One region of the Methylobacterium sp. Leaf469 genome, then DNA from elsewhere that is predicted to be linked to it. Evidence: riboswitches for the same ligand, from Rfam matches in the RefSeq annotation. Region 1 holds a riboswitch; the other holds the start of a gene.

Region 1 (7,155 bases):
CGACGAGTTCTCCCGCTTCCTCGAATGGGTGAAGGGCGTGTCCCTGGCCTTCGACGGTTCGGCCTACCGCACCATGCTGCGCAACGACGCCTACTGGTTCACTCGCCTCGGCACCGCCATCGAGCGGGCCGACAACACCGCCCGCATCCTCGACGTGAAGTACCGGATCCTCCTGCCCGCCACCGAGCGCGTCGGCGGCAGCCTCGACTACTTCCAGTGGACCACTATCCTGCGCGAGGTCTCGGCCTTCAACGCCTATCACTGGGTCTACCGCGAGAGCGTGAAGCCCCTGTTGGTGGCCGATCTCCTCATCCTCAACCGCCAGATGCCGCGCTCGCTGCACAACTGCTACGGCATGCTCGTGGAACACCTCGACCTCATCGCCGACGCCTACGGGCGGCGCGGGGCCAGCCAACGTTTCGCCAGCAACACCCTGGCGCGGCTGGAGGGCGAGAACATCGACCGGATCTTCACGTCGGGGCTGCACGAATTCGTCACGGCGTTTATCGCCGAGAACAACCGCCTCGGCGCGGCGGTGATCGAGCAATATCTCGTCTGAGCGGGTGTCACGTGGCGCCGCCGACGTGACACCCGCCTCGAAATCCGTCGACTTATCCCGGTTCGCCTCGAACCGTGTGACACGTCGGGGAATGATGCTTAGGGGTGGCGGGCTCTGCCCGGACCCGCGCAAAGGCCGCCCTCATGCGAATCCGCGTCTTTCATGAGACCAACTACACCTACGAGCATCCCGCCCGGAACCTGATCCAGGTCCTGCGCCTGCGGCCGCGCGACCATGACGGCCAATATGTCCGGCGCTGGCGCATCGAGCCGTCCATCGACGGCCGGATCAGCGAGCGCGAGGACGGATTCGGCAACGTGGTGCACTGGTTCACCGCCGACGAGCCGGCCGAATCCCTCACCATCCGGGTCACCGGCGAGGTCGATACCAACGAGATGCACGGCGTGGTGCGCGGCACCGTCGAGCGACTGCCCGACGAGTTCTACCTGCGCGATTCCGATCTCGCTCTGGCGAGCGAGCCGATCCAGGCCTTCGCCCGCGCGGTCCGGGAGGCGGGCGACGCCTCGCCCCTGCCCTGCCTCCACCGCCTGCTCGCCGCCGTGCACGACAAGGTGGTGTTCGAGCCCGGCCCGACCAGCGCCAGCACCACGGCGGCGCAGTCGTTCGAGCAGGCGAAGGGCGTCTGCCAGGATCTGACGCACATCTTCATCGCCGCGGCACGCCACCTCGAGATCCCGACCCGCTACGTCTCGGGCTACTTCCACCGGGACGACGGCATGGTCGACCAGGAGGCGGGTCATTCCTGGGTCGAATCCCTGGTGCCGAACCTCGGCTGGGTCGGCTTCGACCCCGCCCACGGCATCGCCACCACGGAGGCGCATATCCGCGTCGCCGTGGGGCTCGACTACCTCGGCGCGGCTCCGATCCGCGGCAGCCGCATGGGTGGCGGTACGGAAACCCTCGACGTGAAGCTCCGCGTCGAGCAAGCACAGGCGACGGTCCAGTCCTGACGATACGGGGCGTTCGGGCACGAAGAAAGCTGAAACGATGACCTACTGCGTCGGTGTCCTGGTCGAGGACGGCTTGGTGATGATCGCCGATACCCGCACCAACGCGGGCCTCGACGACATCTCCACCTACCGCAAGCTCCACCACTTCAACGTGCCGGGCGAGCGGGTGATGATGCTGGCGTCCGCCGGCAACCTCTCCATCACCCAGTCGGTCCTGAGCCTGCTCTCCGAGGGCGTCGAGGGCGATGCCGGCGAGGCCAAGATGAAGCTCGTCGAGGCACCGACCATGTTCCAGGCCGCCCAGCTCGTCGGCCGCGCCATCCGCCGGGTGCGCGAGATCGAGAAGGCCGGGTTCGAGGCGGCGAACCTGCGCTTCTCCGTTTCGCTGCTGTTCGGCGGCCAGATCGGCACCGACCCGATGAAGCTGTACCTCATCTACGCCGCCGGCAATTTCATCGAATGCAGCGGCGACGCGCCGTTCCTGCAGATCGGCGAGCACAAGTACGGCAAGCCGATCCTCGACCGGGCGGTGAAATACGAGACCGATCTTTACGACGCCCTCAAGGTCGGCCTCGTCTCGATGGATTCGACCATGCGGTCCAACCTCGGCGTCGGCCTGCCCATCGACATCGCCCTGGTCCGCCGCGACGCCCTCACCCTCGAGGTCAACCACCGCATCGAGGCGGGCGAAGGCTACTTCCACGATCTGCGCGAACGCTGGTCGGCGGCCCTGCGCGCCGCTCACCGGGCGATCCCGCGTCCGCCCTACGGCCCGGCCGCCGACCCGAAGTAGATTTTTTCGAGTTTCGCATCGCGTTCGGCCCTCCCCCACGAGGGGGTGGGAGACGCTCCCCGACGCGTCAGGTCTTCCAGGCTCCGAGCAAAGCGCCCACGTCGCCCGCCGGGTCGCGGCTGCGCATCAGGCCGCCCATGACGGCGATCCCGGCGGCCCCTGCCGCCCGGCAGGGCCTGACCCTCTCGCCCATGATACCCCCGAGGGCGATGACCGGCAGCCCGCACGCTTTCGCCGCCCGCATGGCCTCCGGCCCCAGGGCCGGGCCGTAGCCGGGCTTGCTCGATGTCGCGAAGATCGGGCTCAGGGTGGCGTAGTCCGCGCCATGCCGCGCGGCCGCCTCGACCTCCCCGATCGAATGGGCCGAGACTCCGATCAAGCCGTCGGGCAACCGACCCCGCGCCGCCGCGAAATCGGCCGGTGTCGCCCCGCCGGGCAGGTGGACGCCGTCCGCCCCGAGATCCGCCGCGAAGGCCGCGCTTGCGCCGATGCTCAGGACACCGCCCCAGGCGCGCACCCGCTCCAGCAGCGCGCGCGCCAGGGTTTCGCGCGGGGCCGGCGCCAGGTCGCGCTCGCGAAACCAGACCCAGCGGGCGCCGCCCGCGAGGAGCGCGTCGATCCGGGCGACGAGGTCCTGCTCCCCACCGGGGACCAGGGTCCGGTCCGTCACCACGAGGAGCGGCGACGGCGGCGCCCTCACGAGCCGACGAGGCCGAGCTGCGGGCTCGACGGTTCGGCCCGGCCGCGCCGAGGAATGCGGCCGGCGCGGTGCGCGAGGCGGCCGGCCGCGACGGCGTGGCCCATGGCGCGGGCCATGCGCACGGGATCGTCGGCCTTCGCCACCGCCGTGTTGAGGAGGCAGCCGGCGGCCCCGAGCTCCATGGCGATGACGGCGTCCGACGCCGTGCCGATGCCGGCATCGACGATGACGGGCACGGGCGAGCGCCGACAGATCAGTTCGAGGTTGGCCGGGTTCGCCACACCCATGCCGGAGCCGATGAGCGAGCCCATGGGCATCACGGCGGCGCAGCCGATGTCGGCCAGGCGCTGGCACACCACCGGATCGTCGTTGCAATAGGGCAGCACGGTGAAGCCGTCCTCCACGAGGTGGCGGCAGGCCTCCAGCAATTCGGCGACGTCCGGGTACAGGGTCTCGCGGTCGCCGATGACCTCGACCTTGATCCACGTCGTGTCGAGGGCCTCGCGGGCGAGTTCGGCGGTCATGATCGCGTCGCGCGCCGTCTCGCAGCCGGCGGTGTTGGGCAGGAAGCGGTAGCCCTTGAGCTTGCTGACCGTGTCCGAGCCGTGGCCCTGGAGCGAGACCCGGCGGATTGAGGCGGTCACCACCTCGGCGCCCGACGCCGCCACGGATTCGGCCATGATGGATTGGGTGGGATAGCTCGCCGTACCGATGAACAGGCGCGAGCCCAGGGTGATGCCGGCGATGACGAGGGGATCGTCGTGGGGTTCGGTCATGGTTTCAGCCTCCCTGCATGGCGCGGACGATCTCGACGCGGTCGCCCTCTTCGAGTTGCGTCGTTTCCCAGTCCCGGCGGCGGATAACCGCGCCGTTGAGGGCGATGGCGATGCCCTGTGGGCTTTCGATCCCGGTCTCCTCGGCCTCGATCCGGAACAGGGCGTCGAGGTCGCGCGCCGCGCTCTCGTGGGGCCGGCCGTTGAGGATGAGTTTCATGCGCGCGCCCTCGTCTCGGCCGGGGCGAAGCGGGCGCGGCCGAAGGCGCTGGCGTAGTCCGGCACGGCGCCGTCCGTCAGCAGGGCCGCGACGGCGTCGGCGGTGGCGGGCGCCAGGAGGTAGCCGTTGCGGTGGTGGCCCGTTGCCGCGACGAGGCCGGGGGCCAGGGTGTCGATGATCGGCGCGTCGTCGTCGGAGGTCGGGCGGTAGCCGCTCCACACGGCCTCGACGGCCATCTCCTCGATGCCGGGCAGGACGCGGCGCGCCCCTTCCAACAGGGCGTAGAGGCCGCCCGCCGTGACGCCGGGGGTGAAGCCGCAATCCTCCACCGTCGCCCCGACGATGAGGTGGCCGTCGCTCTTCGGGGCCATGTGGATCTGCTCGGTCCATACCATATGGGTGAGGGTTCCGGTGCGGGCGGTGGTGCGCAGCGCCAGCGACTGGCCCTTCAGGGGACGCACCGGCAGGGCCAGGGCATCGGGGAGCAGCCCGGTCTGCCCGCTCCAGGCGCCGGCGGCGAGGATCACGGTCTCGGCCGCGAGCCGGCCCTGGCCGGTCAGGAGCCCCGTGACCCGGTCGCCCGCCCAGTCCAGGGCTTCGACGGAGCAATTCTCCACGATGGTGACGCCCGCGGCCGTGCAGGCCCGCACCAGGGCGGCCATGACCCGGCTCGGATCGACCTGATGATCGTGGGGACAGTAGAGGCCGGCGGTGACGGCCGGGCGCAGGGCCGGCTCGCGGGCCCTCACCTGCGGCCCGGACAGCCACGTGGCCTCGAGGCCCGAGCGGACCTGCAGGTCGTGGCGAAAGCGCAGGCGCTCGACCTCGTCGCGGCCGATGGCGAGCACCAGGGTGCCCTCCTCCCGGTAGTCGATGTCGACGCCCGACGCCGCCTGCAGGGCGTCGCGAAACCCCGGCCAGCGCGACAGGCTCTCCAGGGCCAAGGGCAGCAGCGGGTCGGAGCCGGGTTCGTGCTCGGCGGCCGGCGCCAGCATGCCGGTGGCGGCGAGGCTCGCCCCCGCGCCGACGGTCTCGCGCTCGACGACGGTGACGGCGCGTCCGCGTTCCGCGAGGCGCCAGGCGATGGACAGGCCGATGAGGCCGCCGCCGACGATGGCGACATCGCAGCGGGCCGGCAGGGCGGATTGCGCCCGGGCGGCGGCGGGTGAGCGCCTGAGATCGATGGGTCGGCTGGGAACGATCACCTGGACAACCTCCGCGACGGACGCAGGGGGTGTGGGGCCGGTGCGCTTCTGAGCGGAGCCCGCCGAACTCGGGCGGGCAAACACGGCGGTCCAATCCCTACGCCGGTATGAACCGGTTCAGGTTCGAAGGATTTCCGCGCCGCCGCCCGCACGCAGGCCGCTCATCGGTTTCTCAGCCCCTTGCCGGGGATCTCCCTGGAACACCACCGATGTGGGCCGGGACGGCCCTCCGGTCAACACCCCGCGCGCCTCGTCACACCGTCGCGGCCGGCCGTCCGGGACGGAACACCCCCATGGGCTCGGCGAACCCGTCGAGGGCGTGGGTGCCGAGGGAGACCGGATCGCCCCAGAGGAAATCCACGAAGGGCTTGGACATCAGCAGGGGCTCGCCGAGCGTCCTGTTGAGGCGGGCGAGGCGGCTCGCGAGGTTGACATCGCGGCCGATGACCGTGAAGTCGAGGCGCGCGCCCGAGCCGACATTGCCGTAGGCGGCCTCGCCGTGATGGAGCGCGATGCCGGCCGCCACGGGCTGGGCGAAGCGCCCGAGACCGTTGGCCTCGTCGAGGGCCGCGAGCGCGCTCTGGGCCGCCGTCAACGCCCCCTTGGCCGCCCCGCCGAGGTCGTCGCCCCGTTCGCGAAAGATCGCCAGCAGGCCGTCGCCGAGGTACTTCAGCACCTCGCCGCCCTCGCGCTCGATGGCCGGCACGAGGCAGTCGAAGAAGATGTTGAGGAGGTCCACCGCTTCTTCCGGGGTCATCTCGGCGGAGATGCGGGTGTAGTCGCGCATGTCGGCGAACAGGATCGCCGAGCGGATGCGCTGAACGTGGCCGCGCCGGATCGATCCGGCCAGGATCGCCTTGTGCGGTTCGTCGCCGACATAGATCCGCAGCACGTGGTCGAGCTGCTTGTTGATGCTGCGCATCTCCATCACGGCGGCGAGCGTCGGGATGACGAAGCGCAGGATCGCCACGTCTTCATCGCGAAATCCATCCGCGCTGCGTGTGGCGAACGTGATGCCGTTGCGGGTGCCGTTGGTGAAGAACAGCGGCGCCACGATGTAGTGGCGGTAGCCCTCGGCCTTCAGGTCGGGGATCACCGCGTAGGCGTCGGACGGCGTCTCGGAAAGATCGAGGATCAGCCACTCCCCGGTCTCGTGGACCGTCTGGAACGGGCTCTCGCGGTAGGCCTTGTCGGAGGCGTCGCCATGGGGGAACAGCCGCACCGTCGAGCCCGATTCGCGGGTCCAGAAACGGCCGACGCCGGAATACTCGGAATGCAGGGCGTCGATGGCCGTGGTCGCCCGGTCCACCGGCACCCCGAGGTCGATGAGCCGCTCGGCCAACCCCGCCAGGAGGTCCTCGGCGTTGGGCATCCGGGCCCCCTCGCTCAGCAGCCAGTCGCGCAGGGCCACGCATTGCTGCAGGGCGCCGAACGGAACGTCGTTCGCTTCCGATCCGTCGGCTTCGGCGGTGGGCGGCGACTGGGGCGGACCTCGATCGAGCATATGGCCTAGTTGGGTCAAGGATCGCGCTTCGGCAACCGGACGCTCGCTTTGCGCGGCTCTCCGAACCGCCATCAACCGGGAAACGATGGTTGGATCAACGTGAAATCTGCGGACCCCGGTTGCAATTCCATTCGAATTCCGCGCCTCGCCTCCCCCAGGACCTCCGGTGGGGGAGATGGGCACGATCCCGAAAGGCCTCGAATCACGACGGTGTCGAATCCTCACGTGAAATGAAATCTGAGATTGTTTTCTCTCAGGTTGTATTGCATCTCGATAACGCAACCTCAACGTAAGGAAGCGTGTGATGATTCGCTTGGAAAGCCGTTTACTCGAACTCTCTGAAGTTGCGTTCGCCGAGGAGGTCATCGGCAATCTGCGAAAGCAGTTCAACGTCGACCTCGCACCTATCCTTCGTTCGCATCTCCCATAT
Region 2 (7,155 bases), on a different contig from region 1:
GGCCACCGCCGCCGCGAAATCCGCCCCCGCCGCGCGCGTCGGCCTGGGCGGGAATGAGAATGAGAGCCCCGACCATGGCGGCCGATGCGAGGAGAATGCGATTCATGGTGATGATCCGCGTTGCAGCGCCGGTCCGGAACGGAGGCGCGTTTGGAGGATCAACGCTGCCGTCAACGCAAGGTTCGAACCGTGACCTTGGCGTTCGTTCCATCCGTCGACGGCTCGGTCCCGGACGGGGTCTGGGCTGACCCTGGGGTCCCAATGGAACTCCGCTCACGAAAATGCTACCTTGGGTTTATAATAGATGGATTGATAAACCTTAAGTTATATATTTCTTGGGTGGACCGGCCGCAGAGACCGGGATCACAAGGACATCGAAGTCAATGATTCCGACTGGAACGGCCTGACGGGCGAAGAGCGGGACAAGATTCGTACGATCATCACTCAGATCTTCAAGCAGGATCACAATATCGTCGGAGACAAGACGCAGACCGCCGATGCGCAGCAGCTCGATTCGATCTTCTGTACGCTGGCCTGCAATGCCGCCCAGGGCCTGGCCGAAGCGGCGTGCAACGCCATCCCGAACCCGACCGGGAAGCAGGTATGCCTGATCGCGGCGCAGCAGGCCGGCGACTTCTGCCGAAGCAAGTGCTGAACACCATGGGCGCGACAGCCGCGCCGAACCGACTTTGACGACGCCGCCGAGTCGCAGGACTCGGCGGACCGACCGTGGCGGGACTTTCGGCGGAAACGCCCGTGTACGGCTGCGGCGATTGACAAATCGGGCGCAGGCGTCGAACTTGGAACGATTCCGAGGGGGGCTCCGAGACCGGGAGCTGAGATTGGGCGCGACGCCCTGACCCTTGAACCTGATCCGGTTCGTACCGGCGGAGGGACGGGAATGCTTTCGCCGCGCCATTGCGTGGTGTCCCCCACCCAATGCTGTTCCTGACGAATCCGGGTCGCCTCCCACGCCAGGAGCACGCCCGATGAACAAGCCCGTTTTGCCCCAGGATCTCCCCCACGATCTTCCGCAAGGTCTTCCCAAAGGCTCGCCCCAGGCGGTGACCACTGGCCCGATCATGGGGTCGCACAAGGTCTACGCGGCGGTGGCCGGGCATGACGACATCCGGGTGCCGTTCCGCGAGGTGACCCTGAGCGACCCGAAGGAGGCCCCCGTGCGGGTCTACGATCCGTCGGGCCCCTACACGCAGACGGACGCCAACATCGACCTCAACGCCGGCCTGCCGCTGATCCGCGATCCGTGGATCGCCAAGCGCGGCTACGCCACGGTGACGCCGCGCGCGGTCAAGCCCGAGGACAACGGCTTCGTGCCCGAGGACAAGCTCGTGGCCCCGTGTCCGGCGCAGCGCCTCATCCGCAAGGCCGGCCCCGGCCAGATGGTGACGCAGTACGAGTTCGCGAAGGCCGGGATCATCACGGAAGAGATGATCTACGTCGCCCACCGTGAGAACCTCGCCCGCGAGACGATGCTGGAGGGCGCGCAGGCCGCGCTCAATGACGGCAACAGCTTCGGCGCGGCGCTGCCGGCCTTCATCACCCCCGAATTCGTCCGCGAAGAGATCGCGCGCGGCCGGGCCATCATCCCGGCCAACATCAACCACCCCGAGGTGGAGCCGATGGCCATCGGCCGGAACTTCCTCGTCAAGATCAACGCCAACATCGGCAACTCGGCCGTGACCTCGTCGGCGGCGGAAGAGGTCGAGAAGCTGGTCTGGGCGACCCGCTGGGGCGCCGACACGGTGATGGACCTCTCCACCGGCCGCAACATCCACAACATCCGCTCGTGGATCGTGCGCAACTCGCCGGTCCCGATCGGCACGGTGCCGATCTACCAGGCCCTGGAGAAGGTCGGGGGCGATCCGCTGAAACTCGACTGGGAGGTGTTCAAGGATACCCTCATCGAGCAGGCCGAGCAGGGCATCGACTACTTCACCATCCACGCCGGGGTGCGCCTCGCCCACGTGCCGCTCACCGCGCGGCGCGTCACCGGCATCGTCTCGCGCGGCGGCTCCATCATGGCGCGCTGGTGCCTCGCCGGGCACCGCGAATCGTTCCTCTACGAGCGCTTCGACGAGATCTGCGACATCATGCGGGCCTACGACGTGTCGTTCTCGCTGGGCGACGGCCTGCGCCCCGGCTCCATCGCCGACGCAAACGACGCGGCCCAGTTCGCGGAACTCGAGACGCTGGGCGAGTTGACGAAGATCGCCTGGGACAAGGGCTGCCAGACCATGATCGAGGGCCCCGGCCACGTGCCGATGCACAAGATCAAGGTGAACATGGAAAAGCAGCTGGAGGAGTGCGGCGAGGCGCCGTTCTACACCCTCGGGCCCCTGACCACCGACATCGCGCCCGGCTACGACCACATCACGTCGGGCATCGGGGCGGCCATGATCGGCTGGTTCGGCTGCGCCATGCTCTGCTACGTCACGCCGAAGGAGCATCTCGGCCTGCCCAACCGCGACGACGTGAAGGAAGGCGTGATCACCTACAAGATCGCCGCCCACGCCGCCGACCTCGCCAAGGGCCATCCGGCGGCGCAACTGCGGGACGACGCCCTCTCCCGCGCCCGGTTCGACTTTCGCTGGGAGGACCAGTTCAACCTCTCCCTCGATCCCGACACGGCGCGCGCCTACCACGACGAGACCATGCCGAAGGACGCCCACAAGGTGGCGCACTTCTGCTCCATGTGCGGCCCGAAATTCTGCTCGATGAAGATCACGCAGGATCTCCGCGCCGAGGTGCTCGCCATGGAGGCGGCGGGCCAGGTTCTCGGCGAGGCCACCCCCATGAGCCAGGCCGAACGCGAGGCCGGCATGGCGGCGAAATCCGCCGAGTTCCAGGCCGAGGGCGGCAAGCTCTACGTGGACGCGGCGGAGTAGAACGGACGAGCCCCCTCGGGTCCGGCCTCGGCCGGGCCCGTGCGATGACGAGGTGCGTGCCCTCTTTCCACCCGCGGGGAGAGGGCGCACTCCTGTTCCAGCCCGATGCGCCGACATCGACGTTCGATGACGGACGGATGCGGACATGGGATCCGCATCCGGTCCCATGTCGCGAAGCCGAGGCTCGTCGAATTGCCCGTCTCGCGTTTCAGCCGAAGAGAATCAGGGCTTTCGTCAGAGTGGTCCAGATACCCCAGGCGATGGGAACGCCGACAGCGAGCCACGCCAACAGGGCGCCGAGGGTCAGGCCTCCGCGACCGATCCCGCGTTCACCGGCTCCAGCCGCCCCCACGCCGACGCCGCCTTTGGTCACGGCGGTGAGTTCCGCTTCCGTCATGAACCAGCGTGCGGCCAGGGGACGGACCAGGAGGTTGGCGACGAAGCCCGCCCCCAGGAAGGCCGCGAGGATGTACATCGTTCGGGTGTAGAGTTCGGCGCCCTGGATACCGGCATCCACCTGCGCCTGGCGGATCGCCGTCACCACGAGCGGACCGACCACGCCCGCCGTGGACCAGGCGGTGAGGAGCCGCCCGTGGATGGCCCCTACGAACTGCGTGCCGAAGACATCGGCAAGGTAGGCCGGGATGGTGGCGAACCCGCCCCCGTACATCGACAGGATCACGCAGAAGAACGCCACGAACAGCGCTTTTGAGCCGATGCCGGCGGCCCAGGGCGCCGCCGCGTAGAGCACGCAGCCCAGGGCGAAGAAGGTCGCGTAGGTGACCTTACGCCCGATCCTGTCGGACATCGAGGCCCAGAAGAAGCGGCCGAGGATGTTGAACAGAGATAGCATTCCGACGAACCCGGCCGCCACGGCGGCGATCTGGGTCTTCTGGCCGGGATCGAGCTGGCCGAAGCCGAGGTCCGGCTGCCCGATGAGCGCGCCGCCGAAGATCTCCTGAAGCATCGGCGAAGCGAGCGCGAGCACGCCGATGCCCGCCGAGACGTTGAGGCAGAGCACGGCCCAGAGCAGCCAGAATTGCGGGGTCCTGTGCGCCCGGTCGAGGTGAACGTGGCCGGAGGTGATCATCGCGCTCTTCGAGGCTGGTGCGGTCCAGCCCTCGGGCTGCCAGCCGGCGGGGGGCACGCGATAGCCGAAGGCGCCGCAGAGCATCGCCAGGATGTACAGGCCGCCCATCACCGCCAGGGTCTGCCAGACGCCGACCGACGACGGGGTCTTGAAGGTGTTGATGAGCAGGGTGGCGAGGGGAGAGCCGATCATGGCGCCGCCGCCGAAGCCCATGATGGCCATGCCGGTGGCCATGCCGCGCCGGTCGGGGAACCACTTCACCAGGGTCGAGACCGGAGAGATGTAGCCGAGGCCGAGGCCGAGGCCGCCGATCAGCCCCATGCCGAGCCAGATCAGCCAGAGTTGGTGCAGGTAGACGCCGAGGGCACCGATCAGGAAGCCGCCGCCCCAGCACGCGGCCGCCGCGAGGCCGGCCTTGCGCGGGCCGGCGCGCTTGAGCCAGCCGCCGAACACCGCCGCCGACAGGCCGAGCATGACGATGCCGGTGGAGAAGACGATGACGAGGTCGCTGACGCGCCAGTCGCAGGCTGTCGTGAACAGGGCCGTGGCGAGGTCCATGTCGGGACAGGCGGCCGGCGCCGGTTGCCCGACGCTCAGGGCCCGCGACAACGGCAGCCAGAACACCGACAGTCCGTAGGACATTCCGATGCAGAGATGGATGGCGAGCGCCGCTGGCGGAACCAGCCAACGGTTGAAGCCGGCCTTGGCGACGATCCTCTCCCGCGAGAGCCAACGTGGCGAGCCTTCATCCATCGCGGGCGCGACATCGACACGAACGGTCATTCAGGCTTCTCCCCTGACCTGCCGAATGGACCCGTGCTCATGGGATCGGCGCAGGTCAAACACCGCGTCCACTGGACAATCGCTTCTTATTGAGGCGCCCGAAAAGGATGTCCACCTCCGTTATGCCGGCGCCCTGTCGCGCCGCATCGTCGATCTGGGACCATCGTCGACGGGGGTGATCTCCTCCTAGCCCCGTCGCGCCGGCAGCGTTTCGAAGACGGCAAGAGTGGCCCGGTGCGGGGCGTTCGGGTCGATCCGCTCCCGGGCGGTGGATAGGGATTCGCGCGAGCATCCCCCTCCGCCCGCTCACGACCATCCGCGAGCGGGCACCGGCACGCCGTTCAGATGTCCCGCCCCTGGATCTCGGGCGGAAGGCGGCGCCGCGTCCGGCCGAAGGCCCGGAGGCGTCCGTCGATGGCCGCGAGTCCGCAACCGATCAGTGCCATGCCGACGATGTGCCGCGGATCGAGGCGCTCACCCAGCACGACGGCACCCAGGAGGATGGCCGAGACCGGAATGAGGAAGGTCACGAGGAGGAGGTTCGTCGCCCCCGCCGTCGCCAGGATTCGAAAATACAGCACGTAGGCGAGGGCCGTCGACAGGGCCGCGATGCCTACAACCGCGCCCACCACTGCCGCACCCGGCATCGGCAGGGTCCACGGCCGATCCACTACGAGGGCGATGGGCACGAGGATGAGCGTAGAGGCGGAGACCTGCCCGGCGGCCGTCGCGAGGGGCGGAATGCCCATCCGCCGGAAACGTCGCCCGAAGAGGCCGGCGCAGGCGTAGGACAGGGCCGCGCCGAGGACCGCGACTTGTGCCAGGAGGTCGGCCCCGAGGCCGGCGAGGACGGCCGGTCCGACCATCACGGCAACGCCGGCGAGGCCGACGAGCCCCCCCCGCCATCCGGCTGCCGGTCATCCGCTCGTCGGCGGTGAGGAAATGGGCCGCGACGACGGTGAACAGCGGCGTGGTCGCATTCAGGATCGCGGCGAGCCCGGAGGCGATGTGGGTCTGGCCCCACACGATGAGGCAGAAGGGAACGGCGTTGTTGAGGAGGCCCATGCCGAGAAAGGCGGACCAAACCCGGGCTCCGCGCGGCATTGCGAGGCCCGAGAGAGGCACGACGGCGTTCAGGATCAGCGCGGCGAGGCCGACGCGCAGGGTGACGAGGGTGACGGGCGGCAGGGCTTCGAGCGCCACCTGCGTAAAGAAGAACGATCCGCCCCAGAGCACGGAGAGGCAGAGGAGCATCGCCCATTCAGGCGCGGACATCGTATGGTTCACGGCGGGCGGCATGACGGATCCTTTGCGAGTTCAACCCGTCCTATGATTTCGCCCGGGTGACGGGCGTCCCGTTTCTTGCTCTCGAATCCTCCTGACTCCTCCGTCTGCTGTCGATTCCAGACCGCCTCCGAAGGGCCGTCGAACGATGGCGGTCTCCCGCAAGCCCCGACGATCGTCAGCATGTCCGACACACCGATGCCCCCGGCCCCAGCGAAAGCCCCCTCCCCCTGGATCGCCGGCCTCGACGGGTGTCGCGGCGCCTGGGCTGGGGTGCTGCTCAACCTCCACGACGGGCGCCATCGCGCCGCCCGGTTCGCAACCGTGGCCGACCTCGTCGACGCCCCCGAGGCGCCGGCCTTCGTCGGCATCGACATCCCCATCGGCCTGCCCGACCGGATCACGGATGGCGGGCGCGTCGCCGACCGCGCGGCGCGGGCCTATCTGGGCCAGGGGCGGGCGAGCGTGTTTCCGATGCCGCCGCGCGCGGCCGTCCATGCGCCCGATTACGAGACCGCCAAGGCCCTGTCGCGGGCGGGCAGCGACCCGCCCTTCGCACCCTCGATCCAGGGCTGGAACATCTTTCGGAGTGTGCGGGAGGTCGATGGCCTGCTCCGAGCGCGGCCCGATCTGTGCGACCGCCTGCACGAGGTCCATCCCGAGGTCGCGTTCCGGCGCCTCAACCGGGACCGGGCCCTTGCGGCTTCGAAGAAGACGCCGGACGGGCAGGCCGCGCGTCGGGCGCTGCTTCTCGGCGCCGGGCTGCCCAAGGCCCTGGTCGCGGCGCGCCCCGCCGGCATCGGCGCCGACGACCACCTCGACGCCCTCGCGGCCCTGGTGGTGGCCCGCGACCTCGCGTGTGGCCGCGCCGTACCGATGCCCGATCCGCCGGGGCGCGACGGGTTCGATCTCCCCATCGTGATCTGGGCGCCCGGCGACGTGTCGTAAAACACTAGCGTGCCGGCCATTTCACGCTAAATGACGGTCCCGACAGGTGAAAGCCGACGCGATCGAAGAAAATATCCTTGTCCGACGGATTAAAATATTTTTCTCGATGCTGGGATGCCGCACAATACTTCGGAATGACCCGAT

What was found. A riboswitch is a leader RNA that binds a small molecule or an ion and turns the genes downstream of it on or off. The one in region 1 is predicted to bind thiamine pyrophosphate.
Region 2: linked by a shared signal. The riboswitch ahead of thiC (phosphomethylpyrimidine synthase ThiC) and the one ahead of thiO (glycine oxidase ThiO) in region 1 are both predicted to bind thiamine pyrophosphate.

Annotation. Positions count from the first base shown of each region.
Region 1 is NZ_LMRE01000045.1:6,573-13,727, forward strand. It holds gene ASG60_RS20140 (alpha-E domain-containing protein) at 1-559, shown strand, start outside; gene ASG60_RS20145 (transglutaminase family protein) at 703-1,530, shown strand; gene ASG60_RS20150 (hypothetical protein) at 1,568-2,323, shown strand; gene ASG60_RS20155 (thiamine phosphate synthase) at 2,391-3,023, opposite strand; gene ASG60_RS20160 (thiazole synthase) at 3,020-3,799, opposite strand; gene thiS (sulfur carrier protein ThiS) at 3,804-4,016, opposite strand; gene thiO (glycine oxidase ThiO) at 4,013-5,221, opposite strand; TPP riboswitch at 5,298-5,427, opposite strand; gene ASG60_RS20175 (adenylate/guanylate cyclase domain-containing protein) at 5,475-6,725, opposite strand; gene ASG60_RS20180 (hypothetical protein) at 7,030-7,155, shown strand, end outside.
Region 2 is NZ_LMRE01000012.1:409,770-416,924, forward strand. It holds gene ASG60_RS09725 (BA14K family protein) at 1-106, opposite strand, end outside; TPP riboswitch at 805-913, shown strand; gene thiC (phosphomethylpyrimidine synthase ThiC) at 990-2,906, shown strand; gene ASG60_RS09735 (OFA family MFS transporter) at 3,115-4,779, opposite strand; partial or broken gene ASG60_RS09740 (DMT family transporter) at 5,121-6,078, opposite strand; gene ASG60_RS09745 (DUF429 domain-containing protein) at 6,247-7,011, shown strand; gene ASG60_RS09750 (NUDIX domain-containing protein) at 7,154-7,155, shown strand, end outside.